Regions from separate parts of the Streptosporangium sp. G12 genome, predicted to be linked through region 2. Evidence: riboswitches for the same ligand, from Rfam matches in the RefSeq annotation. Region 2 holds a riboswitch; each other region holds the start of a gene.
What was found. A riboswitch is a leader RNA that binds a small molecule or an ion and turns the genes downstream of it on or off. The one in region 2 is predicted to bind cyclic di-AMP.
Positions count from the first base shown of each region.

Region 1: linked by a shared signal. The riboswitch ahead of ACVCAG_RS28480 (CHAP domain-containing protein) and the one ahead of ACVCAG_RS02940 (NlpC/P60 family protein) in region 2 are both predicted to bind cyclic di-AMP.
Region 3: linked by a shared signal. The riboswitch ahead of ACVCAG_RS20690 (hypothetical protein) and the one ahead of ACVCAG_RS02940 (NlpC/P60 family protein) in region 2 are both predicted to bind cyclic di-AMP.

Region 1 is NZ_JBRIQO010000020.1:59,688-69,711, forward strand. It holds gene ACVCAG_RS28465 (hypothetical protein) at 1-1,035, opposite strand, end outside; gene ACVCAG_RS28470 (oxidoreductase) at 1,203-2,084, shown strand; gene ACVCAG_RS28475 (TetR/AcrR family transcriptional regulator C-terminal ligand-binding domain-containing protein) at 2,100-2,678, shown strand; cyclic di-AMP (ydaO/yuaA leader) riboswitch at 3,388-3,526, shown strand; gene ACVCAG_RS28480 (CHAP domain-containing protein) at 3,545-4,240, shown strand; gene ACVCAG_RS28485 (extracellular solute-binding protein) at 4,673-6,025, shown strand; gene ACVCAG_RS28490 (ABC transporter permease subunit) at 6,109-7,053, shown strand; gene ACVCAG_RS28495 (ABC transporter permease subunit) at 7,149-7,955, shown strand; gene ACVCAG_RS28500 (GH1 family beta-glucosidase) at 7,952-9,376, shown strand; gene ACVCAG_RS28505 (substrate-binding domain-containing protein) at 9,411-10,024, shown strand, end outside.
Region 2 is NZ_JBRIQO010000001.1:693,804-703,827, forward strand. It holds gene ACVCAG_RS02925 (glycosyltransferase) at 1-298, opposite strand, end outside; gene ACVCAG_RS02930 (M48 family metalloprotease) at 295-1,572, opposite strand; gene ACVCAG_RS02935 (hypothetical protein) at 1,569-2,417, opposite strand; gene ACVCAG_RS02940 (NlpC/P60 family protein) at 2,635-3,156, opposite strand; cyclic di-AMP (ydaO/yuaA leader) riboswitch at 3,290-3,449, opposite strand; gene ACVCAG_RS02945 (methyltransferase domain-containing protein) at 3,779-4,477, opposite strand; gene ACVCAG_RS02950 (NlpC/P60 family protein) at 4,578-5,528, opposite strand; gene ACVCAG_RS02955 (hypothetical protein) at 5,760-6,392, opposite strand; gene ACVCAG_RS02960 (NYN domain-containing protein) at 6,440-7,702, opposite strand; gene ACVCAG_RS02965 (phosphotransferase) at 7,941-9,074, shown strand; gene ACVCAG_RS02970 (DEDD exonuclease domain-containing protein) at 9,194-10,024, shown strand, end outside.
Region 3 is NZ_JBRIQO010000013.1:83,420-93,443, forward strand. It holds gene ACVCAG_RS20665 (DUF4032 domain-containing protein) at 1-490, shown strand, start outside; gene ACVCAG_RS20670 (roadblock/LC7 domain-containing protein) at 635-1,015, shown strand; gene ACVCAG_RS20675 (hypothetical protein) at 1,020-1,913, shown strand; gene ACVCAG_RS20680 (roadblock/LC7 domain-containing protein) at 1,966-2,352, shown strand; gene ACVCAG_RS20685 (hypothetical protein) at 2,365-2,736, shown strand; gene ACVCAG_RS20690 (hypothetical protein) at 2,874-3,701, opposite strand; cyclic di-AMP (ydaO/yuaA leader) riboswitch at 3,969-4,119, opposite strand; gene ACVCAG_RS20695 (DUF4253 domain-containing protein) at 4,485-5,357, opposite strand; gene ACVCAG_RS20700 (IclR family transcriptional regulator domain-containing protein) at 5,619-6,404, shown strand; gene ACVCAG_RS20705 (PfkB family carbohydrate kinase) at 6,447-7,400, shown strand; gene ACVCAG_RS20710 (TolB family protein) at 7,469-8,764, opposite strand; gene ACVCAG_RS20715 (SigE family RNA polymerase sigma factor) at 8,761-9,261, opposite strand; gene ACVCAG_RS20720 (hypothetical protein) at 9,396-9,713, opposite strand; gene ACVCAG_RS20725 (antibiotic biosynthesis monooxygenase) at 9,880-10,024, shown strand, end outside.

The DNA.
Region 1 (10,024 bases), on a different contig from region 2:
CCCGGTGACTCCCGAGTCGTGATGGGCGAACCTCGACAGGTGGGAGCGGAGCGAGGGAACCGCCTCGGCCGTCCACCACTCGTCGGGGACGTCCACCGTCTCCACGGCGACGCCCCGGGCCGAGAGCAGCACCCGCAGGGAGGTGACCGCGGTGGACGGCAGGCTCAGCACCCGCTGCTCGGCGGCGAGCCCGCGCAGGGTCATCTCGGCGGGGGTCCCGCCGTCGTAGACGGTGATCCCCGGCTGTTCCCCGACCCGGGCGAGGTCGTCGGGATCCTCGCGGCGGTGCGGGAAGTAGGCGACCGGACCGGCCGAGCCGAGCCCGGCCAGCCAGCTGAAGTAGCGGTCGCGGTGGATCAGGCCGTTGCGGACCAGGGAGGTACCGAGGACGACGGTGCGCTCCTCGGGACGGGGCCCGCGCAGCGGCTGGGAGCGCAGCCAGGCGAAGTCGTGGGTGACCAGCTCGGCTCCCCCCGCGCGTACGGCCTTCGCCAGGTCGGGGGGCACGGGCAGCGCGGTGAAGATCGACAGCCGCCCCGAGCGGGCGGCGGCGCGCAGCCTGAGCCCGGCCGCCGCGCCGAGGACGGTCCTGAGCCTTCCGGCCTTCCCCCTGGCCCTCAGCAGGGGCGTTCCCATCCTGCCGGTGAGCAGTTCCAGGAGCCGGATGGTGGCGAGCCCGTCGTCGACGATCACGATCCGGCCCGGGAGGGCGGTGAGCCAGCGGAACTGGACCTTGCCGGAGAAGGCGTCGCCCACCACCCAGGTCTCGCCCCGGCGCGGCCGGGGCATGTCCGGCCTGGCCGCGGTGAGCTCCAGCCCTCTGGGCAGGGCGAGACGGCCCAGCTCGCGACCCGTCACGGCCAGCGGGCGGAGTTTCGCCCTGGGCACGAGATGGCTGCGGGCACCGAGCAGCCCGGCATGGTGGGCCTCCACCGCGCAGAGCATCTGCAGCGGGGACTCCACCCAGGCAACGGCCGAACCCTGTTCCCGCGCGTGGTCTCGGCCGTCCTCCACGCCGGGCGATGACCCGTTCACGACTGCCACAACCTAACCCGGCGGCCTTAAGCGCCCGGGAACTGCGGGTGAACAGCCGACCACGCGCGCTTGTGTGTGATCTTTCCGGCCTTTACCGTGGTGTACGGAACGGTTTCGTACACTTCGTGATCCAGCACAGATCCGTCGATCCGTAAGAGGAGCGAGCGATGTGGACAGCTGACGAGATCCCCGACCTGACCGGCTCCGTCGCGGTGGTCACCGGTGCGAGCGGCGGCATCGGCGTGCCGACGGCGCTCGAACTGGCCAGGCACGGCGCCCGGGTCGTCCTGACCGCGCGCGACGCGGACAGGGGCCGGGCCGCGCTCGACGCGGTCAGGGCGGCGGTGCCGGGGGCGGCGGCCGAGGTGAGGACACTCGACCTGGCCGACCTCGGCTCGGTGCGCGCGTTCGCCGAGACGGTCGACGGGCCGCTCGACCTGCTGGTCAACAACGCCGGGGTGGGTCCGATGCCCCGGCGGACCACCGCCGACGGTTTCGAGACCCAGTTCGGCGTCAACCACCTGGGGCACTTCGCGCTGACCGGGCTGCTCATGCCACGCCTGCTGGCCGCCCCCGCCGCCCGGGTGGTCACGGTCTCCAGCGACGCCCACTCCGTCGGCGCGATCGACTTCGACGACCTGGCTCTCGAGCGCCGGTACGGCAGGTTCTCCGCCTACGGCCGTTCCAAGCTGGCCAACCTGCTGTTCGCCCTGGAGCTGCAGCGCCGCGCCGACGCCTCGGGGGCCGCCCTGCTGAGCCTGGCGACCCACCCGGGCATGACGGCCACCGGCATCATGAAGCTGGGTGCCCTCACCCGCCCCCTCAGCGCCCTGATGCGCCTGGCGCTGCAGCCGCCCGCCAGGGGCGCCCTGCCGTCCCTGTACGCGGCGACCTCTCCCGAGGCGAGGGGCGGGCAGTACGTCGGGCCGGGGCCGAAGGTGCTGCGCCCCTCGCCGAAGGCGCTGGACGCGGTGGTGGCGGCCAGGCTCTGGGAGAGGTCGGAGGAGCTGACCGGCGTACGCTTCTGGGAGATCAGGCAGCACTCGTGAACCATCGGAGGCACCTTGCGTCTCGATCCCGCGCGGGAACGGGCGATCCTCGACGCGACTCTGGACCTGCTGTCCGAGGTCGGATACGACCGGATGTCCGTCGACCAGATCGCCAGGCGGGCCAGCGCCAGCAAGGCCACGATCTACCGTCGCTGGCAGGACAAGGAGGCGCTGGTCGTGGACCTGATCTGCAACCACCTTGAGATCGAGGTCGCGCCGCCGCCCGACACCGGGACGATGCGCGGGGATCTGATCGAGGTCGTGGACGGGTTCTGCCGGATCCTGGAGCGGAAGCACGCGATGATCTTCGGCTTGTTCCCCGCGCTCCTCACCTCCCCCGACCTGGCCGCCGCCCTGCGCGACAACGTGCCCCGTGCCGACATCACGGGCACCACCCCGCTGCTCGACCGCGCCAGGGAGCGCGGCGAGCTCCCGGGGCCGGTGGACGCGGTCGAGCTCAGGAAGGTCACCGAGGCGCTGGTGTGGTACCGGCTGTTCTTCACCGGAAAGCCGCTGGACCGGGAGTTCGTCGAGGAGACGGTCGACCGCTTCCTGCTTCCGCTGTTTCGCGCGTGGTCCGGCTCGGCGACCTGACCCCGGCGGGCGGCCCGCACCTCCCGGGAACGCGCTCCCCCGTCCCGCACGCCTTTACCTCCGCGGACGGCGAGGCCTCCTGGAAAGCGTGTTCCTTTACCTCTTATCTTTACCTTCGCGGGCGTCGGGCCCCTCCGAGCGCACGTTTCTTTACCCTTCGGGCGGCCAGGCCCGCCGACGGCCGGATCGCACCCATGCCCCATCGCTCTGAGCTGCGGAAACCTCGTCAGGCGCGGGTCGCGGACCTCCGGCTCCCGCGCGCCCTCTCCTGACCTTCCATGGGAGAACCCCTACCATCCGAATACTTTTTACTATCGAATGCCTGTTCGGAAACATAAGGACACGCCACCTTGGACCAGGGGGTTCGCCCGCACGTCATAGCACCCCCCGGCCGACGGCTCGCAGGCGGGTCCGGAAAACCGGGATCGCCGTGGGGGCAGGGGATCCCGGCCTCGGCGGGGCGTTCCCCCGGCCGCCGGAAGGAGACGCGGCCGGCGCGGCCTCACCCCGCTCCCGGGCCGGGCGGCACCCCGCAACACCGATCCGATTCGGACGTATTCCCAAGTCAGGGCAATATGTCCTACTTGTAATCGTCTGTCCGTCTGGCGTACCTTCGTCCTATTCATGGCGATTGCCTAGATCTATCCAGGTCTATGCATTGCCGTCACATTGCCCGACCGTGTCCCACCTGACGGAGACCTTCCGCCGGTGAGCACGGCCGCCGAATCCGCGAGGTCTGCGGAACCGGGGAACCACGTTCCTGGGGTGAATCAGCGCACCTGTGCGCCGTAGGGCACTTCCCAGCCCGAACCCGTCAGCTAACCCGGTAGGCGGAATGGAAGCGAAGCAAGGAGTCGAACCCCCGTATGGCTAAGCATCGCCTCATCTCCACCCCCCGCGCGGCATGCGCCGTCCTGGGCGCCTGTATCGCCCTGACGACCGGCACCACCGGCGTCGCCCTGGCCGACGGCCACGGCGTCGTGAACGCTCCGCCCGTCGACACCAAGGCGCAGACGTCCAAGGCCGCCAAAACCCCGCTCCAGACCGTGGCCGAGAGGCTTCCCAAGGTCTCCGCGGCGAAGGTCCTGGACATCGCCTCCAAGCAGATCGGCATCCGCGAGAACGCCGAGGGCGGCGGGACCAAGTTCCACTCCTGGTACATGTCGAGCCCTCGCGCCAAGGAGACCCTCGCCCGCGACGGCGGCAACACCGTGTACGACTACGCCAACGCCCCCTGGTGCGCGATGTTCGTCTCCTGGGTCGGCGAGATGGCCGGCATCCGCCCCACGATGGGCTGGGACGCCTACACCGTAGCCCACGCCAAGTGGTTCAAGGACAACGGGCACTGGGGCACCATCCCCACCCCCGGCGCCGTCGTCTACTTCGACTGGGCCGGCGGCAAGAGCATCGACGGCATCGACCACGTCGGCTTCGTGAAGAAGGACAACGGGGACGGCACGATCACCACGATCGAGGGCAACACCGGCAACGGCGACGTCGAACAGCGCGTCCGGCCCGTCTCCCAGATCGTCGGCTACGGATACCCCGTCTACTCCGACTGACCCCGCGCCCGCCGCCCGCGCCCGCCTCCCCCGGCGGCGCGGGCGTCCCGGCCCCCCGCCGGTGAACGGCCGCCCGGTCCACCCGCTCCCGGGGGCGGCGCTCGTTCGAGCGCCGCCCCCGGGAGCGTTACGCGTCCCCCACCCCGCACGGACACGAAATGCCCCGACTGTATGCCCGTGAGATGGGAGCGCTCCCAATCACCCTGATGAGGTGTTTGTGCATATTCGATGCCGATAGTCCTGCCTAAAACGACCGGATGTAACGGTTGAGTTTCGGCATATTGACGTCTCGGTTGCCTATCGTCCACTCTTCGTGGGAGCGCTCCCAAAGCACATTGAGGAACGACCTCGTCGCGAGGACCGCGTTTGTCGGGGACCGGCCCGCGATGTCGCCTCCCAATGATTCGGGCGACCACCTGAGAGGGGTCCGTAATGTTGAACAACAAGCGGCACGGCAAGCTGGCCGCCGTCGCGGTCATGGCGGCCACCGCCCTGGCCATCACTTCGTGCAGTTCCAGCGAGCCGTCCGCGCCCGCCGCGGGCACCGGTTCCGCCGCCGCTCCGGCCGAGCCGGTGACCATCACCGTGCACACCTTCGGCGGCGGCGAGAACTTCGGCTACGACAAGGCCGTGGAGACGTGGAACGCGGCGCACCCGAACATCCAGGTCAAGTACCAGAACCTGACCGACCGGTTCGAGGACGTCTACCTCCCGCAGCTGCTCCAGCGCCTGCAGGCGGGCAGCGGCGCCGCCGACATCATCGCCCTGGACGAGGGCGCGATGGGTCTCATGAAGGCCCGCCCGCAGTTCTTCACCGACCTGGCCGAGTACGGGCTGGACAGCCGCAAGGCCGACTTCCCCGCAGCGAAGTGGGACAACGGCATCAACGCCGACAACAAGCTCTTCGCCCTGGGCACGGACATCGGCGGCATGACCATGTGCTACCGCAAGGACCTGTTCGAGAAGGCGGGCCTGCCCACCGACCGCGAGGAGGTCGGCAAGCTCTGGCCGGACTGGAACGCCTTCAAGGCGATCGGCGAGAAGTTCAAGGCCGCCAACCCCGGCAAGACCGACCCCAAGTTCCTCGACGGCCCCAACACGCTCTACAACGTGATCCTGTCGCAGGAGGCGCCGAAGAACGGCAACGTCGCCTACTTCGACAAGAACAACCAGCTCATCATCGAGACCAACCCGGCCATCAAGACCTCCTTCGACACGGTGAAGAGCTTCAGCGAGGCGGGCCTGACCGCCAAGCTCGCCTCGTTCACCCCGCCGTGGAACGCCGCGATCAAGAAGGGCGCCTTCGCGACCATGGGCTGCCCGGCCTGGATGCTCGGCGTGGTCTCCGGCGCGGCCGGTGACAGCAACAAGGGCAAGTGGGACGTCGCGGCCGTGCCCGGCGGCGCGGGCAACTGGGGCGGCTCCTACCTGGCGATCCCCAAGCAGAGCAAGCACCCCAAGGAGGCCGCCGAGGTCCTGAACTACCTCACCGGCAAGGAGGGCCACGTCATGGCCTTCCAGGAGGCCGCGGCCTTCCCGAGCTCCCTCCCCGCGCAGCAGGACCCGGCGGTCGCCGACCTGAAGAACCCGTTCTTCAACGACGCGCCGACCGGCAAGATCTTCGGCGACTCGGTCAAGGACCTCCTGCCCGTCTTCCTCGGTGAGAAGCACGCCCAGGTCAAGACCTCGGTGGAGAAGGTGCTCGAGGGCATGGACCAGGGCTCGGTCAAGTACGACCAGGCCTGGACCAAGTTCCTCGAGGCCGGCGTCAAGGCAGCGGGCTGATCCCCGTACCGACCCGCATCGGCCCGGCTGCGGCGATCCCGCAGCCGGGCCGGTCGCCTGCCCCCGCTGAAAGGCTCTGATCGATGACACTGCACGTCGGCTCCCCGGCCGGGCCCCGCGGACCGAGTCGGGGCAATGGGTGGGCCCGGTTCGACCTCCGGGCGACCCCCTACTTCCTCGTATCCCCTTATTTTCTGCTTTTCGCCATCTTCGGCATCTTCCCGCTCGGCTACACCCTCTGGGTCTCCCTGCACGAGTGGGAGCTCGCCGGGGACAAGACCCTCGTCGGCCTCGAGAACTACATCGAGCTGATCACTGACGAGGCCTTCTGGAACGCGGTCTTCAACACCCTCGGCATGTTCGTCATGTCGACGATCCCGCAGCTCGTGCTGGCCCTCCTGCTGGCCAACGCGCTCAACAAGCGCATCCGGGGACGGCTCTTCTTCCGCCTCGGCGTGCTCCTGCCGCTGATCACCTCCGTCGTCGCCGTCGCGGTGGTCTTCACCCAGCTGTACGGGCGCGACTACGGCATGATCAACTGGTTCCTGAGCTTCTTCGGGGTCGACGCGATCAACTGGCAGAACGAGAAGTGGTCCTCCTGGATCGCGATCTCAACCATGATCGACTGGCGCTGGACCGGCTACAACGCGATCATCCTGCTGGCCGCCATGCAGACCATCCCCAAGGACCTCTACGAGGCCGCCGCCATCGACGGCGCCACGCCCAGGCGGCAGTTCTGGCAGATCACCATCCCGATGCTGCGCCCGACGATCGTCTTCGTCGTGTTCATCTCCACCATCGGCGGCCTGACGCTGTTCACCGAGCCGGTCATGTTCGACGGCAACCCGACGATGAGCGGCGGCGCCACCGGCCAGTACCAGACCGTGGCGATGTTCATCGTCAAGGAGGCGTTCCGCGACTTCGACTTCGGCTACGCCGCGGCCGCCTCATGGCTGCTGTTCGCGTTGATCCTGATCGGGACACTCATCAACTACTCCTTCACCCGCCGTATCGGGGGTTCCAAGTGACGGTCACCCAGATCCGGCGACCGCCGGCGCAGCACGCCCGGCGGCGGCCTTCCGGCCCGTCGGCCGCACGGAACCGCATCTGGGACGCCGGCCCCATGACGAAGGTCGTGCTGGCCTTCGCCCTCGTGCTGTCGGCGTTCCCCATCTACTACATGTTCATCATGGCCACCCGGACCAACGAGGAGGCCATCGACGTACCGCCGCCGCTGCTCCCCGGCGGCCACCTCGGTGAGAACATCGCGCGGCTGCTGTCCACCGAGGACGCCTACTTCATGACCGGTCTGATCAACTCGGCCATCGTCTCGGTCACCGTGACGGTCTCGGTCGTGCTGATCTCCACCCTGGCCGGCTTCGCCTTCGCGAAGCTGCGCTTCCGGGGCAGCAAGATCCTGCTGGGCCTGATCCTGGTGACGATGATGGTCCCGCTCCAGCAGATGGGCGTCGTGCCGCTGTACGAGCTCATGGTCACGCTCGGCTGGACCGGCCAGCTGAAGGCGGTGATCCTTCCCTTCCTGGTCAACGGCTTCGGGGTCTTCATGATGACCCAGTACGCCACCCAGGCGGTGCCGGACGAGCTGGTCGAGGCGGCCCGCGTCGACGGCGCCTCCACCATGCGCATCTACGTGAACGTCATCCTCCCCGCGCTCCGGCCGGGCATGGCGGTCCTCACGCTCCTGGTCTTCATGCAGACCTGGAACGAGTTCATGTGGCCGCTGATCGTGCTGAACCCGGACAACCCAGTGGTTCAGACGTCGATCGCGGCACTCAACCAGGCCCACGGAACCGACTACGTGATGCTGTTCACCGGCACCGCGGCGTCGGTCCTGCCGCTGTTCATCGTTTTCATCGCGTTCGGCCGCCAGATCGTCGGCGGACTCATGGAAGGTGCGGTCAAGGCGTGACGACGCAAGAGACGCGAATTCAGACCCCGGAACTGATCTTCCCGACGAACTTCGTCTGGGGCGCGGCCACCTCCGCCTACCAGATCGAGGGCGCGGTCTCGGAGGGTGGCCGAGGCCGCTCCATCTGGGACACCTTCGTCAAGCAGCCGGGACGGGTGGTGAACGGCGAGCACGCCGACATCGCCATCGACCACTACAACCGGTACCGGGACGACGTGCGGATGATGGCCGAACTCGGCCTCGGCGCGTACCGGTTCTCCATCTCCTGGCCCCGGATCCAGCCCGACGGGCGTGGCACCGTCAACCAGGGGGGCATCGACTTCTACAGCCGCCTGGTCGACGAGCTCCTCTCCCGGGGCGTCGACCCGTGGGTGACGCTCTACCACTGGGACCTGCCCCAGCCCCTGGAAGACGCGGGCGGCTGGCCGGCACGGGACACGTCGAAGCGCTTCGCCGAGTACGCGGCGGCCGTGCACGACGCGCTGGGCGACCGGGTCCGCAACTGGAGCACGGTCAACGAGCCCTGGTGCTCGGCGTTCCTCGGGTACGCCTCGGGCGAGCACGCCCCCGGGCGGCGCGAGCCGGAAAAGGCCGTGCACGCCGCCCACCACCTCCTGCTCGCGCACGGCCTGGCCGCCCAGGCGATCCGGGCCCAGCGGCCGGAGACCGTCATCGGCGGCTGCGTCAACCTGTACGCGATCTCGCCCCAGACCTCCTCGGAGGCCGACCAGGACGCCGCCCGCCGCATCGACGGGCTGCAGAACCGCTTCTTCCTGGACGCCCTGCTCAAGGGCGAGTACCCGGCCGACGTCCTGGAGGACCTCGGCCGGCCGGAGGGGCTCGTCCACGACGGGGACATGGAGATCATCTCCACGCCGCTGGACAAGCTGCTGATCAACTACTACAGCCGCTTCACCGTCTCGGGCACCCCCGGCGGCGCCGCGTCGGCCGCGGCGGCGCCCACCGACACCGGGTCGCCCTGGGTCGGCAGCGAGCACGTGTCGTTCGTCGAGGGCGGGCGGCCCGTGACGGCGATGGGCTGGGAGATCGACCACTCGGGGCTGCTGGAGATCCTGCACCGGCTCGCCGCCGAGTACCCGCGCGTCCCGCTGGTCATCTCCGAGAACGGGGCGGCCTTCGACGACGTCGTGGGCCCCGACGGCGTCGTCCACGACCGCGAGCGGGTGGACTACCTCGACGCCCACCTGCGCACCTGCCACGCCGCGATCGAGGCGGGGATCCCGCTGGAGGGCTATTTCGCCTGGTCGCTGATGGACAACTTCGAGTGGGCGTGGGGGTACGGCAAGCGGTTCGGGCTGGTCCACGTCGACTACGAGACCCAGGTCAGAGTTCCCAAAGAGAGCGCTCTCTGGTATGCCGGGACCATCAGGCGTGGAGGCCTGAGCGGTCCGACAGAATAGGGGCCGGGAAATCCACCACTGGGGGCGTACACACATGAACGGCGACCGTCGTCCGACGCTCGAGGCGGTCGCGGCCCTGGCCGGTGTCGGCCGGGGCACGGTGTCGCGGGTCATCAACGGCTCGCCGAAGGTGAGCGAGAAGGCTCGCGACGCCGTGCTGCGGGCGATCCAGGAGCTGGGCTACGTGCCCAACCGGGCGGCCCGCGCGCTGGTCACCCGGCGCACCGACACCGTGGCGCTGGTGGTCTCGGAGTCGGAGCTGAGGGTCTTCGACGAGCCGTACTTCGCCGGGACCATCCGCGGCATCGGCTCGGCGCTGTCCGAGACCGGCCTGCAGCTGATCCTCGCGATGGCGCAGTCGGCGCAGGACCACGAGCGGCTGGAGCACTACCTGACCGGGCAGCACGTCGACGGGGTGTTGCTGATCTCCCTGCACGGCGCCGACCCGCTGCCGGGGCGGCTGGAGGCGATGGGCGTGCCGACCGTCATCGGCGGCCGCCCGGTCGGCCTCACCCCCTACAGCTACGTCGACGTCGACAACCGGGCCGGGGCCAGGCAGGCGGTCAAATACCTGCTGGCCAAGGGCCGCCGCCGGATCGCCACCATCGCCGGCCCCCAGGACATGGGCGTGGGCGTCGACCGGCTCGC
Region 2 (10,024 bases):
TCCGGGGCGCGAGCAGCCCGAGCGGCGCCGCCGCCCCGAAGACCACGGTGTCGCACCCGAACTCGGCGACCAGCCCGGCGGCCCGGCGGGCGACGGCGGGCGTGGGCAGCATCAGCGAGGTCGGGTGCCGCACGACGGGGTACGGCTGGCGCAGGTCGAAGGCCGCGCTGCCGGCCCACCGGGGGGCGTAGACGACGACGGAGCCGGGCGGGCGGCGGGCGATGAGACCGTACACGAACGACTGGATCCCCCCTGCGCGGGGCGGGAAGTCGTTCGTGACGACCAGCGTGCGGCTCACGGTTCGGGGAGGCCGTTCAGCCGTGCCCAGGATCGCGCCAGGGCGATGCGCTGCGGCGTCGTGGGATGCGATGCATAAAGTACATATTCGACTAGATCTGGCGACAAATCCGAAATATTGGTGGCCGCCAGTCGTCTCTGCATGGCGACGAACGTCGCCGGGTCCCTGGTCAGGTCCAGCGCGTGCACGTCCGCACGGGCCTCGATCTGCCTGCTCACCAGGTTCTGGGCCGGTCCCGACAGGACCGTGGCCAGGCTCAGCAGCCCCATGACCAGTCCCACCGCCCTCGGGTCGCCGAGGGAGAAGATCCCCGCCCGGCGCCGTACGGCCCCGGCGGAGGTCACCGCGTAGAGCAGGCACGCCCCGAACGCCGCGCCCAGGCCGCCGACGAGCGTGCCCGACAGCACGTCGCCCGCCTTGGCGTGGCCCAGCTCGTGGGCGACCACCAGCTCGACCTCGTCGGCGGGCGCGCGGAGCAGCGTGTCGTAGACCACGATCCTGCGGGTCGCGCCGAATCCGGAGACGTACGCGTTGAGCGCGGTGGTCCGCCGGGAGGCGTCGGCGACGAGCACGTTCTCGACCGGCACGCCGTCCCTGGCGGCCATGGCGAGCAGGTCGTCGCGGAGCTGCCCGGCCTCCAGCGGCCTGAAGTCGTTGAAGACCGGCTCGATGAGCACCGGGTAGGCGAAGGAGGCGACCACGGTCAGGGCGAAGGCCCCGGCCGCCGCGGGGATCCACCAGCGCCGGTAGCGCCGCGCCAGGGCGATCACCGCCAGCACCATGATCGCGGTCAGCGCGGTGCCGATGCCGGTGCTCTTGGCCCGGTCGGCCGCCCACGCCGGCCAGGCCTGGGTGGACAGCCCGAAGTCGCGCAGGTGGCTCTCCGACCACATCCCCAGGGGCCAGCGCAGGATCGCCACGGCCACCGACAGCGCCAGCACGCCGAGGAGCGCCCGCAGCCACCAGGGCCCCGGCAGCCGGCCGGCGAGCCGCGCGCCCAGCGGGGTGGCCACCAGCACCCCCGCCACGACCAGCGTCAGGCCGAGCGACAGATAGCCGGGAAGGCTGACCAGCGCGTCGAACGTCCCGGCCCTGGCGATCTGCTCGGCGGTGAAGTCGCGGGCCGGATCGGGAACGACGGCCGGGGCCCCCTCGGGCAGCGCCCTCCAGGGCGTCATGAACGCCACGACCGCCAGCGTGACCACCCCCAGGGCGGCCAGCGCCCACCCCGCCGACCGCACGCCCGCGGGCGTGTCCGTCGTGCTCAGCGTCACGTGAGTTCCTCCCTGAGGTAGTCGCGCCAGGCTCGGGTGAACTCGTCCACCGGCAGGCCGAGCGTGCTCTCGACATCGCTACCGTAGAGCCTCACCAGGGCCTTCTCCCCGAAGCGCTCCGCGACGAACCGGCAGGCGAGCCACGCCTCCTCGTAGGCCTGCGCGAGCCTCGGCGCGCCGGGGGCGAAGTCGGCCGGGCCGGGGAGCCTGGCGGGCAGGACGCCCGAGCGCACCTCGGCGGCCAGTTCGGCGGCGGCCGTACGCACCGCGATCCCGGCGTCGCGGTAGCCCGCGTAGTCGGCGAAGCCCTCCGACAGCCACATCGGCACCCGGCCGCCGCGGGTCGCGCCGGTGGCCACGTGGGCGAGCTCGTGGGTGATCACCACGTCCCTGCCGGTCGCGGTGAGCCGGGCGTACCCCGACGGCAGGACGACCACCCGGTCCGCGGTCGCCATCGCGGCCAGGCCGCGGGTGCTCCCGGCCCCGGCGAGCGCCGCGGCCTCGGCGTCGGTGGCGGGGAAGAGGACCACCGCGGGGACCGGCCCCCAGATCGCCGCGATCGTCGCGCGGGCCCGGTCGGCCCTGGCCGCCAGATCCCGCAGGACGGCGGCCGGGACGCCGTGGCCGATCACGAGGGAGTGCTCGCCCCGGACGGTGACCGCGGCGCCCCGCCACAGGTCTCGGGGGTCGCGCGGGCTCCGGGAGGCGTACGGGACGAGGGGGCGGGGGGCGCGCGGGAGGGGTGCGGCTCCGGCCAGGAGAGGTCCCGTCCCGGCGAACGGGCCGGCGCTCATCAGCGCCAGCATCCCGGCGAGCACGGCGCGGCGCCCTTTCGGGACGGACACGAGCCGATGGTACTCGACCGGCATGGAGCGGCCCCGGTCCTCCTGGTGGAGGACCGGGGCCGCTTTTCCGTGCTCGGGCGCGTGCTCGGGCATGTGCTCGGGCGCGTGCTCCGGCGCGGGCTCGGATTCCGTACCTGGGCTCCGTGCTCACGCGCGGGTCCCGGGCTCCGTACCCGGGCTCCGTACCCGGGCTCCGTACCCGGGCTTCGTGCGGGGCTCAGGCCCCGGGCCGTACCGCTCCGGCGAAGGAGGACCTGTAGTAGCCCGCCAGCCTCACGACACGGACCGTCTTGCCGCTGCTCGGCGAGTGGACCATCCTGCCCTTGCCGACGTACATGCCGACATGACCCTTTCCACTGAAGAACAGCAGGTCACCGGGGCGCAAATTGCTCCACGAGACCTTTTTCCTGATCGACCTGTACTGGCTGTGCGTGATCCTGGGAAGGGACACGCCCGCCTTCCGCCAGGCGTACCGGACGAGCCCCGAGCAGTCGAACGCTCCGGGACCGGAGGCTCCCCACCGGTACGGATCGCCGATCTGCCTCTTGGCCGCCGAGACCGCCTTGCCGGCCCGGACCTTCTGCAGTGCCGCCCTGCTCTTCCTGGCCTTGGCCTTGACCGTGGCCTTGGTTTCGGCCTTGGCCTTGGTCCCGGTCTGAGAGGCGGTCTTCTTGGTGCTCTCGGCCTTCTCGGAGACACCGGCCACGCTGTTGACCAGTATCTCGGAGGGGCCGTCCACCGCCTGCGCCGCCGTGGACCCCAGGGTGACCGCTCCGGCTGAGGCGGTCAGGGTGAGGGCGATGCCGCCGAGGGAAAGGCGGAAAAGGCGCGACAGACGAGGGTTGTACGGGGTGGTAGACAGGATTTCTCCTTGGGACTTCCACTGATGCCTACCGGGTTAGCTGACGGATTCGGGCTTGGAAGATGCCCTACGGCACAAACGCGCCGATTCACCCCTGGCCACGCTGTATCGGGCCTTTTGGGTCCCCGGTTCCATGCCTCCTGGCTGCATAGATTCGGCGGGCCGCCGCGACGAGCCCTGCCCCCGGGTGGGGGCGCGGCGGCCGGTTGGATTTCTATAGGGACACCGGCCCGAAGACCGACATTCACCGCGACGGCGTGGCTTGCACGTCGCGACGCCAGAAGTTACCCCGATCTCCAACTTTCGGCAAAGCATTCGCCAAATTGGAAGATCTACTACCCCTCTTGATCTTCCTGTTACCCCTGCTTAATGGCTATTTATGCTATTGAGATATGACTCTCGTCACACCCTTCTCTCTAGTCCGACAAATCACGATTTATGTAATCTTCATCACACTCACCGCCGGTGGAGCGGTCCCGGACGATCCGGCCGGGTGACCTCAGCGCCTGACGCACGTGTAGGCGCCGTACATCGACTCCCGGAAGCCCGCCTCGACGATCTCGAATCCGGCGGCGTCGAGCATCGGTTCGAGCAGCCACCTGAAGGTGCTGTACTCGGTGCGCAGATGCTCGGCGTAGTCGTCGCGGGTGTAGCCCAGCGCGGGATCGCCCGCCGCGCCGTCGAGCCAGCGGCCGAGCACGGCGTCGGCGTCGGCCGGCCGGAAGTCGAAGATCAGGTCCCGCAGGCGCAGGACGCCCCCGGGCCGTACGATCCGCGCGACGCGGTCGAGCGCGACGGCCTTCCAGAAGTCGGGGAGCTGGTGGAGCGCGTGGCGGGTGTAGACCGCGTCGGCGGGCGGCCCCGCGTGCTCGTAGGACAGGAAGCCCGCACGCACGCGCTCAAGGCCGGAGAGCCCCTCCTCGGCGGCGCGGGCGCCGAGGAAGTCGTGCATCGCCGGGGAGACGTCCACCGCCACCACCCGCCGGAACCGCCGCGCCGCGGCGAGGGCGAACTGCCCCGTCCCCGCGCCGAACTCCACGACCGTCGCCGCCTCCCCCACGCCGTGCCCCGCGAGCACGGCGAGGTCCTCCCCGGGGTCGGGCCTGCCCTGCTTGCGGTCGAACCCGGCGACGAACGCGGCGTCGAGGTGCTCGGGACCGGCGTACGCGAGCTCGTCGGGCATCCACGGCTTGATCATGTCCCGATGCTGGCAGTACCGCCGTGTCCGGCACATCCGGTTTTTTCCGGCACCCCGTCACGCGCGAGGCGGGGCCGGGACCTCCCCGGCGGGAGCGCGGTCAGGGGCGGACGGCTCCGACGATGCGGCGGCCGTAGGCGGACAGCGGGACGACCTTGACGACGTCGCCGGTCTGCGGGGCGTGCACGATCTGGCCGTTGCCCGCGTACATGCTGACATGGCCGAGACCCTCGCTGAAGATGAGGTCGCCCGGCTGGAGCTCGCTCAGCGAGACCTTGCGGCTCGCGCCCCAGCTCCACTGCTCCCAGGTCGTGCGGGGGAGGCTGACCCCCCCGCTGCGCCAGGCGCCCTGGACCAGGCCGGAGCAGTCCCAGCCGCCGGGGCCCGTGCCACCGTACCGGTAGGGCTTGCCGACCTGGGCGAAGGCGAACTGCAGGGCGGCGCGGGCGTTGCCCGAGGCGGAGCCGTTGTACTGGATCCCGGCGCTCTCGGGGTTGCCCGTCCTGAAGGCGTTGAGCTCGCGCAGGATCTTCGTCTGGGCCTTGACCATCTTGTCGGCCCTGGCCTTCTCCCTGGCCAGCTCGTCACGCGTCTCGTCGGCCTCGGCCAGCGCCTTTTTCGCCTGGTCCCGGCTGGTCCGCAGCGCCTTGGTGGCCTCGTCGAAGGCGTTCAGGGACTGGGCGCGGGAGGTGGACATCTGGTCGGCGGCGGCCAGGCCGCTCAGCAGGGCGCCGGGATCGGCCTGGTAGATCATGCCTTCCCAGCCGTTGATCACGCCGACCTGGTAGGTGCTGACGGCCATCGTGACGAGCTCCTTGCGCAGCCCGGCGACCTGCTCGTTCTGGCGGGTCAGGTCCTCGTTGAGCGTGCGGTACTTCTTCCTGGCCCGCTTCCACTTCTCCGAGGCCTGGTTGTACTTCTCGACGACCTGGTCGGCCTGCTCGTTGAGCTTTTCCAGCTTCTTCTTGGCCTGGGCGGCCGTCGGCTTCGGCTCGGCGGACGCTCCGCCCATCGGCAGCGTCAGCAACGCGAGAGCGAGTCCGACCGCCACCGGTATCCGAATCAGTCCAACCGGCAAACCCGCCACGGCCACGTCAACGCCTCCCGACTGCACCAGACCTGCGGCGAATAGTACAGAAGAAGTAATGATTGACTCACCTTTTCGCCGGGTTTGCTCCTTAATTGCAGGTGAAACCCTTTACCCGCGACCGGCGGCGCCCGTCTCGCGACCGGCGGCGCCCCGGCCACGGGGGCGGTCCGCCCCGGACCCCGCCCGGTCCCGCTACCCGCAGGTGGCGATGTCGCAGATCTTGGCGGTCATCTTCCTGGCGTCACGCAGCTGAACGGCCCAGTCGCTCTTCGCGGGCTTGGCGTACTCGCCCGCCCAGAGGTAGACCAGGACGGCGTTGCCCTTCCTGACCAGCACGCTCCGCTCGCCGCCCACCCCGGCCCTTCTGCCGTAGTAGACCTGCCCGGAGATCCTCAGCGCCTCGTCGCCGAGCCCGGTCAGGCGCGAGGAGGCGTAGCGGTAGCCGGTACCCGAGTCGGTCCTGGCCCCGCACCTGGTCAGGGCGGCGCGCACCTGGGCGACGGCCGAGGCGGCCGAGGCCCGCGAACCGTACAGGACCACCTGCTCGACCTTCATGAAGTCCGGCACGCCGGTGAAGGTCACCGTCCGCGCGGCCACCCGGCCGGTCGCGGCCAGCGTGCTCCTGTCGCACGGGTTGACGGCCAGCCTGGCCTTCGCCGAGTTGCCGACCCGCCAGTTGGTCTCGGGGTCGTCGTCCTTCTTGGCGGCGTCCTTCTCGTACAGCAGGAAGCCCTTGGGGATGGCGGCCGTCGTGGCCGCCGCGGGTGTGGTGACGGTCGCTCCGGCGGCCAGGACGGCGAGGGCGAGCGTTATGATCTTCTTCATCGAATCAAACCTCCTGGGTGATCCGATGCTCGGCGACCGCGAAAGGTTTACGCGCGCCCCAGACGCCGGAGAAGAAGCACCGAGGGCACCGGCCTGGCGCCCATCCTGCGGACCGACTCGGCCACCTCGCGATCGGAGGAGACCACCGCGACCGCACGCCCCGCGGGCTCGGCGCGGACCAGCTGGCGGATCAGGTCGTCGGCGATCTGGTTCGGGGCGCTGAACATCACGCGCACCCCCCTGGGCGCCGACACCGGGACCGGCCCGTTCAGCTCGGCGCCGTCGAAGACACAGGTCAGCTCGGTGCGGGTCTGCGCGTAGAGCGCGCCGAGACCGGTGAGGAGGCGGGTGCGCTGGTCGGCCAGGGTGAACGTGCCGTAACCGGTCTTGGTCACGTTGTAACCGTCGACGATCAGGTGGATCTGCGGCAGCGCGAGCAGCTGGTCGAGCAGGGCGGGGTCGTCGTCGGCGAGCGCCCGCGCGGGAACCGCCTGGACCCCCTGCCTGCCGGGCGCCACCGAGGCCACCGAGTCGGCGGGACGGTGGATGCCCGAGGGCAGGGCGAGCTCCCTGCGCAGCCCGGCGGCGGCGTCCTGCAGCGCGTCGAGCAGCATGCGCACCTTGGTGTCCTCCACGCTGCGGCCCTCACGGGCGGCCCTGCGCGTCGACTCCAGCTGCCGCTCGGCGTCGGCCAGCCGCTCGCGCAGGCGGCGCAGCTCGCTCTCCACCGTGCTCCCCGCCGAGAGCGCGGCGGCGCGCGCCTCGTCGGCCACCTCCTGGGCGGCGGCGGCGCGCGCCTCGGCCGCCCTGGTCCGCTCACGGGCGTCGTGCAGCCTGCGGCGCAGGTCGGAGACCTCCGAGCGCGAGGTCTTGAGCTGCTCGCGCAGCCGCTCCGACTCCTCCTTGGCCGCGGTCTTCTGGGCGGCCAGCTGCTCGCGCAGCCGGGAGACCGTCTGCTCCTGCGCCGAGCCCTCGGCCGCGGCGGCCGACCGCTCCAGGTCGGCGCGGGCCGTCTCCACCATGTCCACCCAGCCGGGCGGCCGGGTCAGGTAGGCGGCCGCGGCCACCATGACGGGCTCGGCGGCCGGTGGGACCGTGCCCTCGGCGAGGCTCGCGATCAGCTCGGGCCAGCCCTCGGTCAGCGTCTCCGCGACCAGCTCGCGGAACTTCTTGTCGGTCTCCAGCTGTGCGGCGATCGGCGCCCCGCCCAGCCTGGCCCGCTTGCGGGGGTCGAACTTGGCGATCCCCTTCAGGGGCAGCGGCACCGAGGCGGCGGGCATCGAACCGAGAATCTGGGAGGCCAGCTCCACGACATGTAAGCGAACCTGCTCGGGTAACGGACGAGACAGGCCCTCTCCGGCTGAACTCATCACGGCCCCTACTCGGATCGGTCTTCACGTCAAGGGTACGGCTACCGCACCCTGACCCCGACCTGACCGTGAATCGACCGATGGCCGACGAGCCCGTGAACGCTTCATGGACAAGTGCTTGCTGGTGGGTTACGACTGTGCGGATCGCCTTGTGACGCACGCCACCCGGGAGAGCGCGATGGACGAGCCGACGAACGAGGCCGGCCGGCAGGCCGACAAGAGCATGCGGACATCGACCCGCGACCTCGAGGAGTTGCGGGAGCGGATGCGCTCATGGCTCGCCGGAAGGGTGGGCTCTCCCGTCGCCGTCTCCCCGCTGTCCCGCCCCTCGGGCAACGGCATGTCCAGCGAGACCCTGCTCTTCGACGCCTCCTGGACCTCCGCCGAGGGCGGGCACGACGTCGCGTGCGTCGCCCGGATGGCCCCGGCGAGCGAGGCGGTGCCGGTCTTCCCCGGCTACGACCTCGGCAGGCAGTACGAGGTCATGCGGATGGTCAGGGAGCGGGCGGGCGTGCTCGCGCCCCGGGCCCTGTGGTACGAGCCCGACCCCGGGCGGCTGGGCGCCCCGTTCTTCGTGATGGAGCGGCTCACCGGCGACGTGCCGCCGGACGTGATGCCCTACACCTTCGGGAGCTGGCTGCTGGACGCCTCCCCCGCCGACCGCGGCCGGCTGCAGCGGAGCAGCGTCGAGATCCTGGCCGCGCTGCACGACGCCCCGTTCACCGCCGAGGAGCTGCGCCCCCTGGAGACCCCCGGGACGGGCGGGACGGCGCTGCGCAGGCACGTCGACGAGCAGCGGGCCTACTACGAGTGGGCGCACGGCTCGATGCCCGTCCCGCTGCTGGAGCGGGCGTTCGGCTGGCTGGAGGAGCACTGGCCGGCCGATCCGGGGCCCGACGTGCTGAACTGGGGCGACGCCCGCATCGGGAACGTGATGTACCGCGACTTCACCCCGGTGGCGGTGCTCGACTGGGAGATGGCCGCGATCGCCCCCCGCGAGCTGGACATCTCCTGGATGATCTTCCTGCACACCTTCTTCCAGGACATCACCGAGTTCATGGAACTGCCGGGGATGCCCGACTTCATGCGGCGCGAGGATGTCTGCCAGACGTACCACGAAATAACGGGATACAAGCCCCGGGACATGGAGTTCTACGAGACGTACGCCGCCCTCAGGCACGGCATCATCATGGCCCGCGTCCGGCAGCGCCAGGTCCACTTCGGCGAGCAGGCCATGCCCGACGACCCCGACGACCTGGTGATGCACCGGGCCCTCCTCGAACGGATGCTGGACGGGAGTCACTGGAGCTGAGGCCCTCCGGAGGCCCTCACGGGCCCCGGAGGGCGCGGGTTCTCCCGGCACCGGCGCGCACCGGCCCGGGGAGGGCCCGGTGCGGTAAATGTCGGTCGGGGCTTCTATGGTCGTGAATCGTGGACTACGCCGTGCAGGGAACACTCGACGAGCTGGGCACCCCGCTCAGCCAGATCACCTTCGTCGTGTTCGACCTGGAGACCACCGGCGTCTCGGCGGGCGAGCATGCGATCACCGAGATCGGGGCGGTCAAGGTCAGGGGTGGCGAGGTGCTCGGCGAGTTCGCCACCCTGGTCGACCCCGGCTCGCCGATCCCGCCGTTCATCTCGGTGCTGACCGGCATCACCGACAGCATGGTGGTGGCGGCGCCGAGGATCGAGTCGGTGCTGCCGTCCTTCCTGGAGTTCGCCGCGGGTTCCACCCTGGTGGCGCACAACGCGGGCTTCGACCTGGGGTTCGTCAGGGCGGCCTGCGCCGCGCACGGCTATCCCCCACCGGCCCACCAGGTGGTCGACACCGTCGACCTGGCCCGCAAGCTGCTCACCCGCGACGAGGCGCCCAACTGCAAGCTGTCCACGCTCGCCAAGATCTTCAGCCACACCGAGCCCTGCCACCGGGCGCTCGCCGACGCGCGGGCCACCGTCGACGTGCTGCACGCCCTGCTGGAGCGGGCGGGCTCCTTCGGGGTGCAGACGCTGGAGGAGCTCAAGGGCTTCGTCCGCGCGCCCACCCCCGAGCAGCGCCGCAAGCGGCACCTGGCCGACTCGGTGCCGGCCGGCCCCGGCGTCTACGTGTTCGAGGACGAGGGCGGCGACCCGCTCTACGTCGGCAAGAGCACCAACCTGCGCAACCGCGTGCGCAGTTACTTCACCGCGAGCGAGACCAGGCCTCGCGTCCGCGAGATGATCGGCATCGCCGCGCGGGTCAGGTCGATCGCCTGCGCGACCTCG
Region 3 (10,024 bases), on a different contig from region 2:
GCACATGATCGACCAGCGGATCCGCCGGCTGAACTCCCTGGGGTTCGACGTCGCGGAGATGATGGTCCGCCGCAAGGCGGGCACCGGCCGGCTCATCGTCCGGCCCAAGGTCGTGGACGCCGGGCACCACCAGCGCAGGCTGTTGCGGCTGACCGGACTGGACGTGGAGGAGAACCAGGCCAGGCGCCTCCTCAACGACCTCGACTCCTTCCGCGTGTCGCACGGCCTCCGCCACGAGGACGAGGCGATCGTGGCCCACCGCTGGCTGGCCGAGGTCTTCCAGCCCACGGTGCTGGCCGTGCCCCAGGAGCTGCGGGGCAAGCTGGAGCCCGCCCAGTTCTTCCACGAGGTGCTCGACCACCGCTGGTACATGTCGGAGGAGGCCGGGAACGACGTCGGCCTGCCCGCCGCGGTGAATTCCTATGTGAAGAACATTCTTGTTTTCAAGCCGGACGAAAAGGCACTCATCACCGACGACCCAACGGGTTGATTTCCACCCAGGGTATGTAACTTCCTACTCGGTTGGAGAATCGTATGCCTTCTCCTATCAAAGCCCTAGCCAGGAAGTTCGGTTACCGAGAGGTGTCCCTACGCTGACCGGGCGACGCTTGAAGTCGCTGGCGAGGGAGAGCACGTGCTCGGAATCGAAGACTGCCTCACCGAGGTAATGGCCATCCCCGGTGCCCTGGACGCGATCCTCATCGATCAGACCAGCGGGACCGCGGTGGCCACCGGCGGCGCGAGCCGCCACGCCGACGTGGAGAGGTCGGCCGCGGGGCTGAGCGAGACCCTGCGCGCGACGCTCGACGGGCTCGCCCTCGCCTCGCCCGGCGGCACGGTCCGGATCAACGACATGATCATCACCACGGACGGCGGCCACCATTTGCTGCGGCCGCTGGAAACGCTTTTCGACGGCCCTCTGGTCATTTATGTCAGGCTCGATCTCGAACGCTCGAACCTGGCACTGGCCCGCCACCGTCTCCAGGCCCTTTCCGGCCGTCTGATATCGACGTGAAATCATGCCGAACGTCGAGAACATCCTCAGCGGGCTCGCCGGCGACCACGCCACCGGCTCCCTGCGACTCGGCAAGGCGGGGATCATCTACCTCACCGACGGTCGCGTGACCTATGCCGAGAGCGCGGCGGCCCCCCGGCTGGAGGACCTGCTGGGCGCCTGCCGCGGGATATCCGCCCACGCCGTACGGCAGGTCAGGCAGGCCGCCACCCGCCGGCCACCGGACGCGCGTACCCCCCAGCCGTCGGGGGGCGAGCAGCTGGTCGCGCGGGGCCTGCTCACCAGGGGGGAACTGGAGTTCTGCGTGCTGAGCGCGGTGCTCGACGCCGCGTACTTCCTGCTGCAGGCCACCGGGCACCGGCCCAGGTTCCGGCGGGGAGAGCGGCACTGGCTCGGACCGCAGTGGTACTTCGACGCGACCGGCCTGCTCCGGGAGTGCGAGCGAAGGAAGGCGCAGTTGGAACAGACCTGGCCGTCCGCGGAGCTGGACACGCTCCCGGTCGTCCCGCTGGGGCGCATCAGCGCCCAGCGGGTGGTGCTGAGCTCGCTCCAGTGGGAGGTGCTCGTCGGCGCCGACTCCACGGCGACCCCGGCCGACCTGGCGCGCAAGCTGGGCCGTCCCGCGTACTCGGTACTGCTCGCCGTACGGCAGCTCGCCTCGTCCGGGCTGCTCCGCCTCCCGGAGCCCGCTCCGGCAGAGGCCCCCGGGGCTCCCGGGGCTCCCGGGGCTCCCGAGGCGCCGGCGCCGCTGCCCAGGCGGACGAGGGGTGCCACGGAGATCCCGGCGGCCGGTACGGGTTCTCCGGAGACGTCGCAGTGGCTTCCCAGGGCGAACGGGGACCCGGCCGACGTCAGTCTGCTCATCCGGCTCAGGAACGCATTGGAGGCGATGACTTGAGCCCGGTCACATGCCGATAAGGCTGCGGACGCTGAAGCTGATCGGAAGGAGGATGCCGGTGGAACTGCGTGAGGAGATACGGCGCGAGATGGCGGCGCTGCGAGAACGCGTACCCGACGTGAACGGGAGCATCGCGTGCAGCGTCGACGGTCTGACGATAGCGAGCGACCTGGAGAGGGACACCGAGCAGACCGGGGCGCTCTCCTCCGCGGTGCTGGCCCTCAGCCGCCGGATGACGAGCATGGCCGGCAAGGGCACCTTCGAGGAGACGTTGATCTCCGGCACCAACGGCTACGCGGCGTTCTACGCCGCCGGACCCAAGATCGTCCTCACAGTCCTGGCGCGCCCGGGGACCAACCTCGGGCTGCTCCGGCTGGAGGGCCGCAAGACGGCGGCCAGACTGGCCGCCGCCGGTTCGCGCACATCGATACCCCAGTGATCGGAGACAGCAATGGGCAACATGGACATCTCGCTCAAGGAGATGATGGCGATCGACGGTGCCGTCGGCGCGGTCGTCGTCGACTACAACAGCGGGATGGCGCTGGGCGCGCTCGGCGGGTCCAAGGACCTCGACCTCCAGATCGCGGCCGCGGGTAACACCGAGGTCGTCAAGGCCAAGATGCGGACCATGGAGTCGCTCGGCCTCAAGGACGGCATCGAGGACATCCTCATCACGCTCGGCACGCAGTACCACGTGATCCGCCCGATCGCCGGCCGGAGCGGCAAAGGGCTGTTCCTCTACCTGGCTCTCGACCGGAACCGGGCCAACCTCGCGCTCGCGCGGCACACCCTGCGCGGCATCGAGGAGAAGCTCGAAGTCTGATCCTCCGGTGCGGTCCGCGCCCCGGGAGGCACGGACCGCACCGGAGTCCTCTCAGCGTCCTCCCGGAGTCCTCCCGGAGCCCTCCCGGAGCCCTTTCGGAGCGTTCCCGGAGGACTCCGGAGGGCGGCGGCTCCGGCTCAGCCCTTCCCCGCGCCGATCTCGGCGGCGCGGGCACCGGCGACGGCCACGCCGGCCGGGGCGTGCCAGGAGGCGGACTCGACCATGACCTTGGGCTTGCCGGTCCACGGCCGCACCGCGGCGCTCACCGGCTGGGTCTGCACGCCTATCCCCAGTTCCTGGGCCTTGGCGAAGACGACCGTCGGAGGCTTGGCCGGGCTGGTGTCCCTGCGGCTCCAGGCACCGGTGGAGAACGCGACGGGGTGGTTCTTTATCCCCGTACCGTCACCCCACTTGGTGACCACGTACTTGATGTCGATGTGGCCCATCCCGCCGTTGCCGTCCACGCCGAGCGTGCTGGCGTTGAACGTTCCACCGGTCAGGTCGGCGAAGGTCTTGGCGTCGATGTCGATCATGATGCCCTGGTTCGAGGGGGAACCGGGGCCGCGGTCGCCGACGAAGAACTTGGCCTTCTTGCCCTTGTAGATGAGGTAACCCTCGGTGAGCAGGGGCCAGCTCGGGCTGGCGATCATGCCCTTCTGCATCGGCCGGCCGCTGGCGGGCAGACCGGTGTCACCGGCCCGGCCGGAGGAGTCGTCCCAGAAGTAGGAGGCCGTGGTCGCGCCCTGGAGGAGGACGGACTCGGCGCTGGCCTTCGCCACCCCGACCTCGGGGTCGGCGGTGGCGGCGAAACAGGTGGATGCGGGCAGCGCCACCGCGACACCGGTGGCGGCGAGGACGCTCGCGCCGACCAGAGCGGCGGCGGCGAGGCGGCTTCCGCGGGGCTTGTTCTTCTGCCAGGTGAACTTGCTCAGGCCGTTCTTGTGCAAACCAAGGAAGGGGCGCATGGAGAAAAGGCTCTTTCGCGAGGGAACGGGGCAGCCACGTGCGACACACCGAAGGGGTGCACTGGCGGGGACGCGCTCGTCGGAAAAGGGGGCGTAGCCGGAATCTCAGGCAATCGCTACGCGGAGCACGATCTGGAAGGTGCCGCGATCAGGCGCGGCGAGAAGGTCCGGGGGGAACGGGGGATGTCGGCGGAAGGGGGGAAAAGTTCAGGTGGTCGGCACGGACAAGGGCTGCACCGACGTGGTAACGCGGTGATCCATGAGGGGATCTCCTCTCCATCTCGTCTACCGGGTTAGCTGACGGGTTCGGGCGGTGGAGTTGCCCTACCGCCGCGTGGTCGCGGCGGATTCACCCCGGAAAAGTGGTTCCCCGGCTCCGGGGCCCCTGCGGGCCCTCGGGATTCGACGTCGGCCGGCCGCTCCCTCTTGTGAAGGGCAGGTCGCCTACCGATGACTGTGGACACTACCCACCAAAACCGGACAAAGCAAAGCAAACACCATGAAAACCCCAGAAGATCTACCTACAAGCTTCAAGGAAGCCTCATCGATCGCCCCGTCAGGCCAACACCCGTCCTACCAGCACGGATGTCTCCCCCATCTCGGTGTCCAGCCCCGAAACCCCGTCCCGGGCCCCGTTCCAGGGCCCCGCGCCCGGAGATCCACGCGGCGGAACGCCGCCTCGCGAGCCCTCCCCAGGCCGGCCGATCCCTTTCCGTAAAGGTTCACTCAAGGGGAGCCCGCCCCGCGGGTCGTCCCCGGCCGACCGGTCCCGCCCGGCCCCGCTCAGTCCCACCAGAACGACCAGGCGTTCCTGCCCTTGATCTGCTCGGCGTAGTCGATGAGGTTCCCCGCCCCCTGGATGATGCTGTCGGGACAGAACGTCCAGTGCTCCGCGGCGACGTGCAGGGCGTGCTCGGAGGTGGTCGGGGGCGCGGCGACGCTGAGGTCGAGGGTGTTGAAACCCATGCCGACCACCCGCACCCCGAACCTGTCCTCCCAGCTGCGCACGACGGCCGCGAGCGGGACCATCCACTCGTTGTGGTTGAGGGCGCCCTGCCAGCCCATGACGGCGAGGGCGTCGGCCCCGCGCTCGACCGCGACGAGCCCGAGCGGGGTCCTGCGCTCGGCCACCAGCCCGGCGTACCAGTCGGCGACCACGCCGGGGTCTGCGGCGAGCCTGCCCGGGGGGGCCGGGCCGGGGCACTCGGGTCCGAAGGGCTCGAGCAGTTCGAGCTGGTCGAGGTTGGCCTTGGCGATCCAGTCGGACCACACCTCGGCCATGAACGCGGCGGCGTGGTAGTTGTCGATCTGACCGGCCGTGTCCGGGGCGATCTGGCCGGCCGACCAGGGCTGGACGGAGTCCTCCAGCAGCACCGGCCACAGGCCCGACCGCTCGTGCTGGGCCCTCAGCCGCGCCCAGTACTCGCCGGAGACCGCCACCTCGCTGAGCCAGAACGCCGGACGGCGACGGACGGCGAGCTGGGCGTAACCGGGGTCGGGCCACACCACGTCCCCCGGCGGCAGCTCCACCGAGAGCCTCCTGCCCCTGCCCCCGCCGGTCCCGTCGCCGCCCTCGCTCCCGTCGGCTCCGTCGGCTCCATCGGCGAACAGCTGGCCCAGAACTGGCGGAAGTCGCTCACTCTCACAATCGCTCATCTCTACCGATCCGATCCTGACCACGGACCAATTTTGGCCTGTCAACCATCCCGAGGGACAGTTCTGCCCTGGTCCAGGCAAAAATTATCGGTAGTGGGGAGAAACGGAACCGGGTGGGTGCCCGTCCTCCACCGTCCGTCCGGCCGGCCAGGCGCGGTTTGTTGTGCAGTGCAGAACGTTGTGCTGCAAAGTGGCCGCAGGGCGGGGTACTCGCCTACCTTGACCAGGTATTCGATTGCCGGATCACATTGGGAAGCCGCGATGAGTGAGCCCGCTCCGGAACGCAACCGGTCGGCCTCGCTCCGACGCGCCCTCGCCGTCCTCGCGCACGTACGCGACCACGCGGGTGCGGGCCACGGCCTGTCGCTCACCCGGCTCGCCGAGGCGCTCGACCTGTCCAAGAGCACGGTGCTCCGGTTGACCGCCCCGCTCATCGAGGCCAGGCTCCTGGAGCGCGACCGCAGGAGCGGCGCATACCGGCTGGGCAGCGGCGCCCTGCACCTCGGGCAGGCCTACCTGTCCACCCTCGACCTGCGGACGGTGGCCGCCGAGGAGTCGCACCGCCTGATGGCGGAGACCAGGGAGACCGTCCACCTCGTGGTCTACGATCCGCCCGACGTGGTCTACATCGACAAGGTCGAGAACGAGACCAACGTGCGCATGGCCTCGCGCATCGGCAGCCGCAACCCCGTCTACCGCACCGCCGTGGGCAAGGCGATCCTCGCCTGGCAGCCGGAGGAGGCCGTCGAGGAGATCGTGGCCGCCGGGATGCCGCACGTCACCCGGTACACCATCACCGACGCCGCGCGCCTGCGCGCCGAGCTGGGCCGGATCCGGCAGCGGGGCTACTCGGTCGACGACCGCGAGAACGAGCCCGAGGTGCGCTGCGTCGCGGCGCCGATCTTCAACCACAACGACGTCGCCACCTCGGCGATCTCCATCTCGGGCCTCACCTCCCGGATCACCGCCGCGCGGGTGCGAGACCTGGGTCCCCTGGTGGCCGAGACGGCCCTGCGCATCTCCAGAAAGCTCGGGTCGACCCGATGACCGACGAAGCCCGCCCGCCGACTCCCTAAGGACCCGTTTTCCATGACTGATCTGGTAACGCTCGGTGAGAGCATGGCGCTGTTCACCGCGCGGCGCACCGGCCCGCTCAGGCACGCCCGCGACTTCGGGCTCGGCGTGGGCGGCGCGGAGTCGAACGTGGCCATCGGCGTCGCCCGCCTCGGCGGGCGCGCGGCCTGGATCGGCAGGGTGGGCGCCGACGAGTTCGGCGAGCTGCTGCGCTCGACGCTGGCCGGCGAGGGCGTCGACGTGCGGGGGATGCGGGTCGATCCCGAGGCGCCCACCGGCCTGATGATCAAGAGCAGGCGCACGGCCGAGACGGTCGACGTGCGCTACTACCGCTCGGCGAGCGCCGGATCCCGGCTGCGCCCCTCCGACCTGGACGTCTCGCTGATCCGCTCGGCACGCGTGCTGCACGTCACGGGCATCACGCTCGCGCTGTCGGCGTCCGCCGCCGAGGCGGTGCGGGCCGCGATCGCCGAGGCTCGCGCCGCGGGCGCGATCGTGTCGATGGACGTCAACTACCGCCGTGCCCTGTGGACGCCCGCCGAGGCCTCCGCCGCGCTGCGCGAGACCGTCGCCTCCGTGGACGTCCTGTTCGCGACCGAGGCCGAGGCCCGGCTGGTCGTCGAGGGGGACGACCCGCTCACCCTGGCCGGAGCCCTGTCGGCCCTCGGCCCGCGCCACGTCCTCATCAAGCGCGGCGCCCTCGGCGCGATAGAGCTCTCCGACGGCACCGTACGGCACGCGGAGCCCTACCGGGTCGTCGAGCTCGACCCGGTGGGCGCCGGGGACGCCTTCGCCGCGGGCTGGATCGCCGAGACCCTCGCCGGGGCGGCCCCCGAGCGGCGCCTGGCCACGGCCGGCGCCGCGGGAGCCTTCGCCGTCACCGCCGACGGCGACTGGGAGAGCCTGCCCCGCCGCTCCGACCTGGACCTGCTGCGCCCGGCCGACACGGTGGACGCGGTCAGCCGCTGAACCGGGCCCTTCCCGGGAGCGGCGGCCCGCGGTGCGGGGCGGGACGCCGGGCCCGTGGCGACGGCGCCTTAGTCGATCTTGCTGAGGTCGATGACCACGCGCTGGTCCCCGAGCCGGTAGCTGATCAGCCGTTCACCGCTCATCCCGGCCCCCGGCCCCGGTATTTGCAGGCCGTTCTTGCCGGGACGGACCCCGAAATCGCCGGATCTGCCGGTGACCAGATCGTGCAGGAGGGCACCCTCCGACTTCCTCTCCTTGCGGTAGGTCGAGCTCTGGAAGCGGCCCACGAAATCGCCGGACGCATGGGCCGGGACGAACGGCAACTCCTTCTCCCGGGAACCGTCGCGCAGCCGGTGGAAGAACCCGCCGCCGGCCTTCCTGCCGATGCACGCGGTCAGCCCGCACTGCACGTCGAGCTCACCGGGGTTGACCACTGCCGTGCGTTTCTCCCCGGTCTCCACGTTGAGCAGTTCGGCCAGGGCCGTCAATTCGGCGGAGGTCGTCTCTTCGAGGAAGTCGAACATCCCGGCCGTACCGACCCACGGCCAGCGCATGACGTGATGTCTCTCCGCGCCCGCGACGGGCTTCACCGCCCCGCCCCCGAGGGGGACGGTGAAGACGCCGTCGCTCTCCCTGAAGGAGAAGGCGATCCTGCCGTCGCCGGTCACGGCCGGCGGGTCGAGAGCCTCGTCCGCGTCCTCCTCGCCGTTCCGGTGCGAGGCCACGAGCCGGGCCTCGCCGCCGGCGAGCGGGGCCGCCCACAGATCTGCGAGCTTCTCGTCACCGATGTTGCGAGTCGTCCACCAGACCACCTGTCCGGCGCCGATGGTGAAGTCGAAGGCGAACGTCACCGTCCCCTTCGGCGTGGGAATGTCGGTGATCTTGCGGATTTTCGCGCTGTCCATGTCGTAGGCGTAGAGGGCGTCGGACTTCTCCAGACTCGACCAGGTCCCGGTGAGCAGCGTGTGGTCGTCGATGAAGGCGTGCGGCCGGAGTTCGCGCCCGTCGGGCAGCAGGGCCGGGATCTTCCTGACCGCCTGCGGCCAGACCTTCTCGACAGGGTCCGGGATCTCGGACACCTCGCCCGGAAGGCGCGGCTCCGCGGTCCCGGCGCTCGACACGGCCGTCGGGTCCGCCGCCGTCGGGTCCGGATGGTTCGCGGCGCCGCGTACCGCCACCGCGAGCCCACCCGCCACCACCGCCACGGCGAGGGCCGCGGCGGCGGTGGCCAGGGCCCGCGCGCGCGTCCCGCGACGCCGGGAACGGGCCACGATGTGCGCGGACAGGCTGCTCGGCGCGTGCGGCGCGCGCTCGGAGGCGTGGCCGAGGGCACTGCGGAGGTTGGCTTCCAGGTCGTCGTTCATCGGGTGCTCCCGTTGGCCGCTGCGGGATGGGGTACGGCGGAGCGAAGCCTGTTCAGGCCGAGCGACGCGTGACTGCGGACGGTCCCCCGGGAGATGCCGAGAACATTGGCGATCTCCACGTCGGTCAGCTGCTCGTAGTACCGCAGGACGAGCACGGCCCGCTGCTTGCGGGGCAGACCTTCGAGCGCCCGCCACAACCCCTGTTCCACGTCGGAGGGCAGCACGTCCAGATGGGCCCTTTCCGGAAGGTCCCAGGTGAGCCGCTCGCGACGGCGCAGCCGCCAGGTGCCGATGTGCAGCCGAGCCATGATCATCCTGGTGTAGTTCTCCGGATCGTGCTTGCGGCGCACCCGGGACCACGCCCGATGCAGCCGGACCAGCGCCTCCTGGGTGAGATCGGCCGCGTCGTGAGGGTCACCGCTGAGCACGTAGCCGTAACGCAGCAGTGCATCCGCCCGCTCAGCGACGAAGTCCGCGAAACGGGATTCGTCGTCCAATTGCCTTCGCCTTTACGAGTCCGTCACAGCTTTCCGGTTCCGTCACAACTCAGACGGACTCGGCGGCGAAACTGTTGAATCCGGCGGCGAAAGACGTCGCCGTCCACCCGCTCCCCGCGGTCTGCCACGGCCCGCTAGAGCTCGAAGAGCACGAGCCGATGCCGTGCCGCCATTTCCAGCACCACGCGGCACACCTCTCCTGCCCGGGGGAAGACGGCGTTCATCAGCACGAAGTCCTCACCCACGGTCAGCGGCTCGGACCATGGCGAGGTGCCGTAGTTCTCGGCGGTCAGGTCCGGGAAGAGCGCCGTCAGCTCCTCGTAGAAGGCCGCCACCTCCGGGCGCGGCTCACCGGGGGCGGCTCCGCTCTCGTCCCAGGCGAGATACCTGAGAAGGGCCTCGCGTGCGGTGATCGGTTCGGTCCCGAACCAGACTCCGAGATCAAAGCTCACACCACGTCCTCGTTCTCGCCTCGCCTGCCCGGCCGTCGAATCCTACGTGCCCGGCGGACGCCTGATATGCGCGAACGGTACGGAAAGATCGGCGCCTGCCAAGCCCGCCGGTCACCCGGTCGCGCGTGACGGCGGTTCTGTCGGTGGCGGACCGTACCCTGACGTCATGATCATTGTCTCAGGCTGGATCCGGGTCGACCCCGATGCCCGTGACGGCTACCTGCGGGGGTGCGTGAGCGTGGTCGAGCAGGCTCGCGCCTCGTCCGGCTGCCTCGACTTCACGCTCGGCGCCGACCTCGTCGACGCCGGCC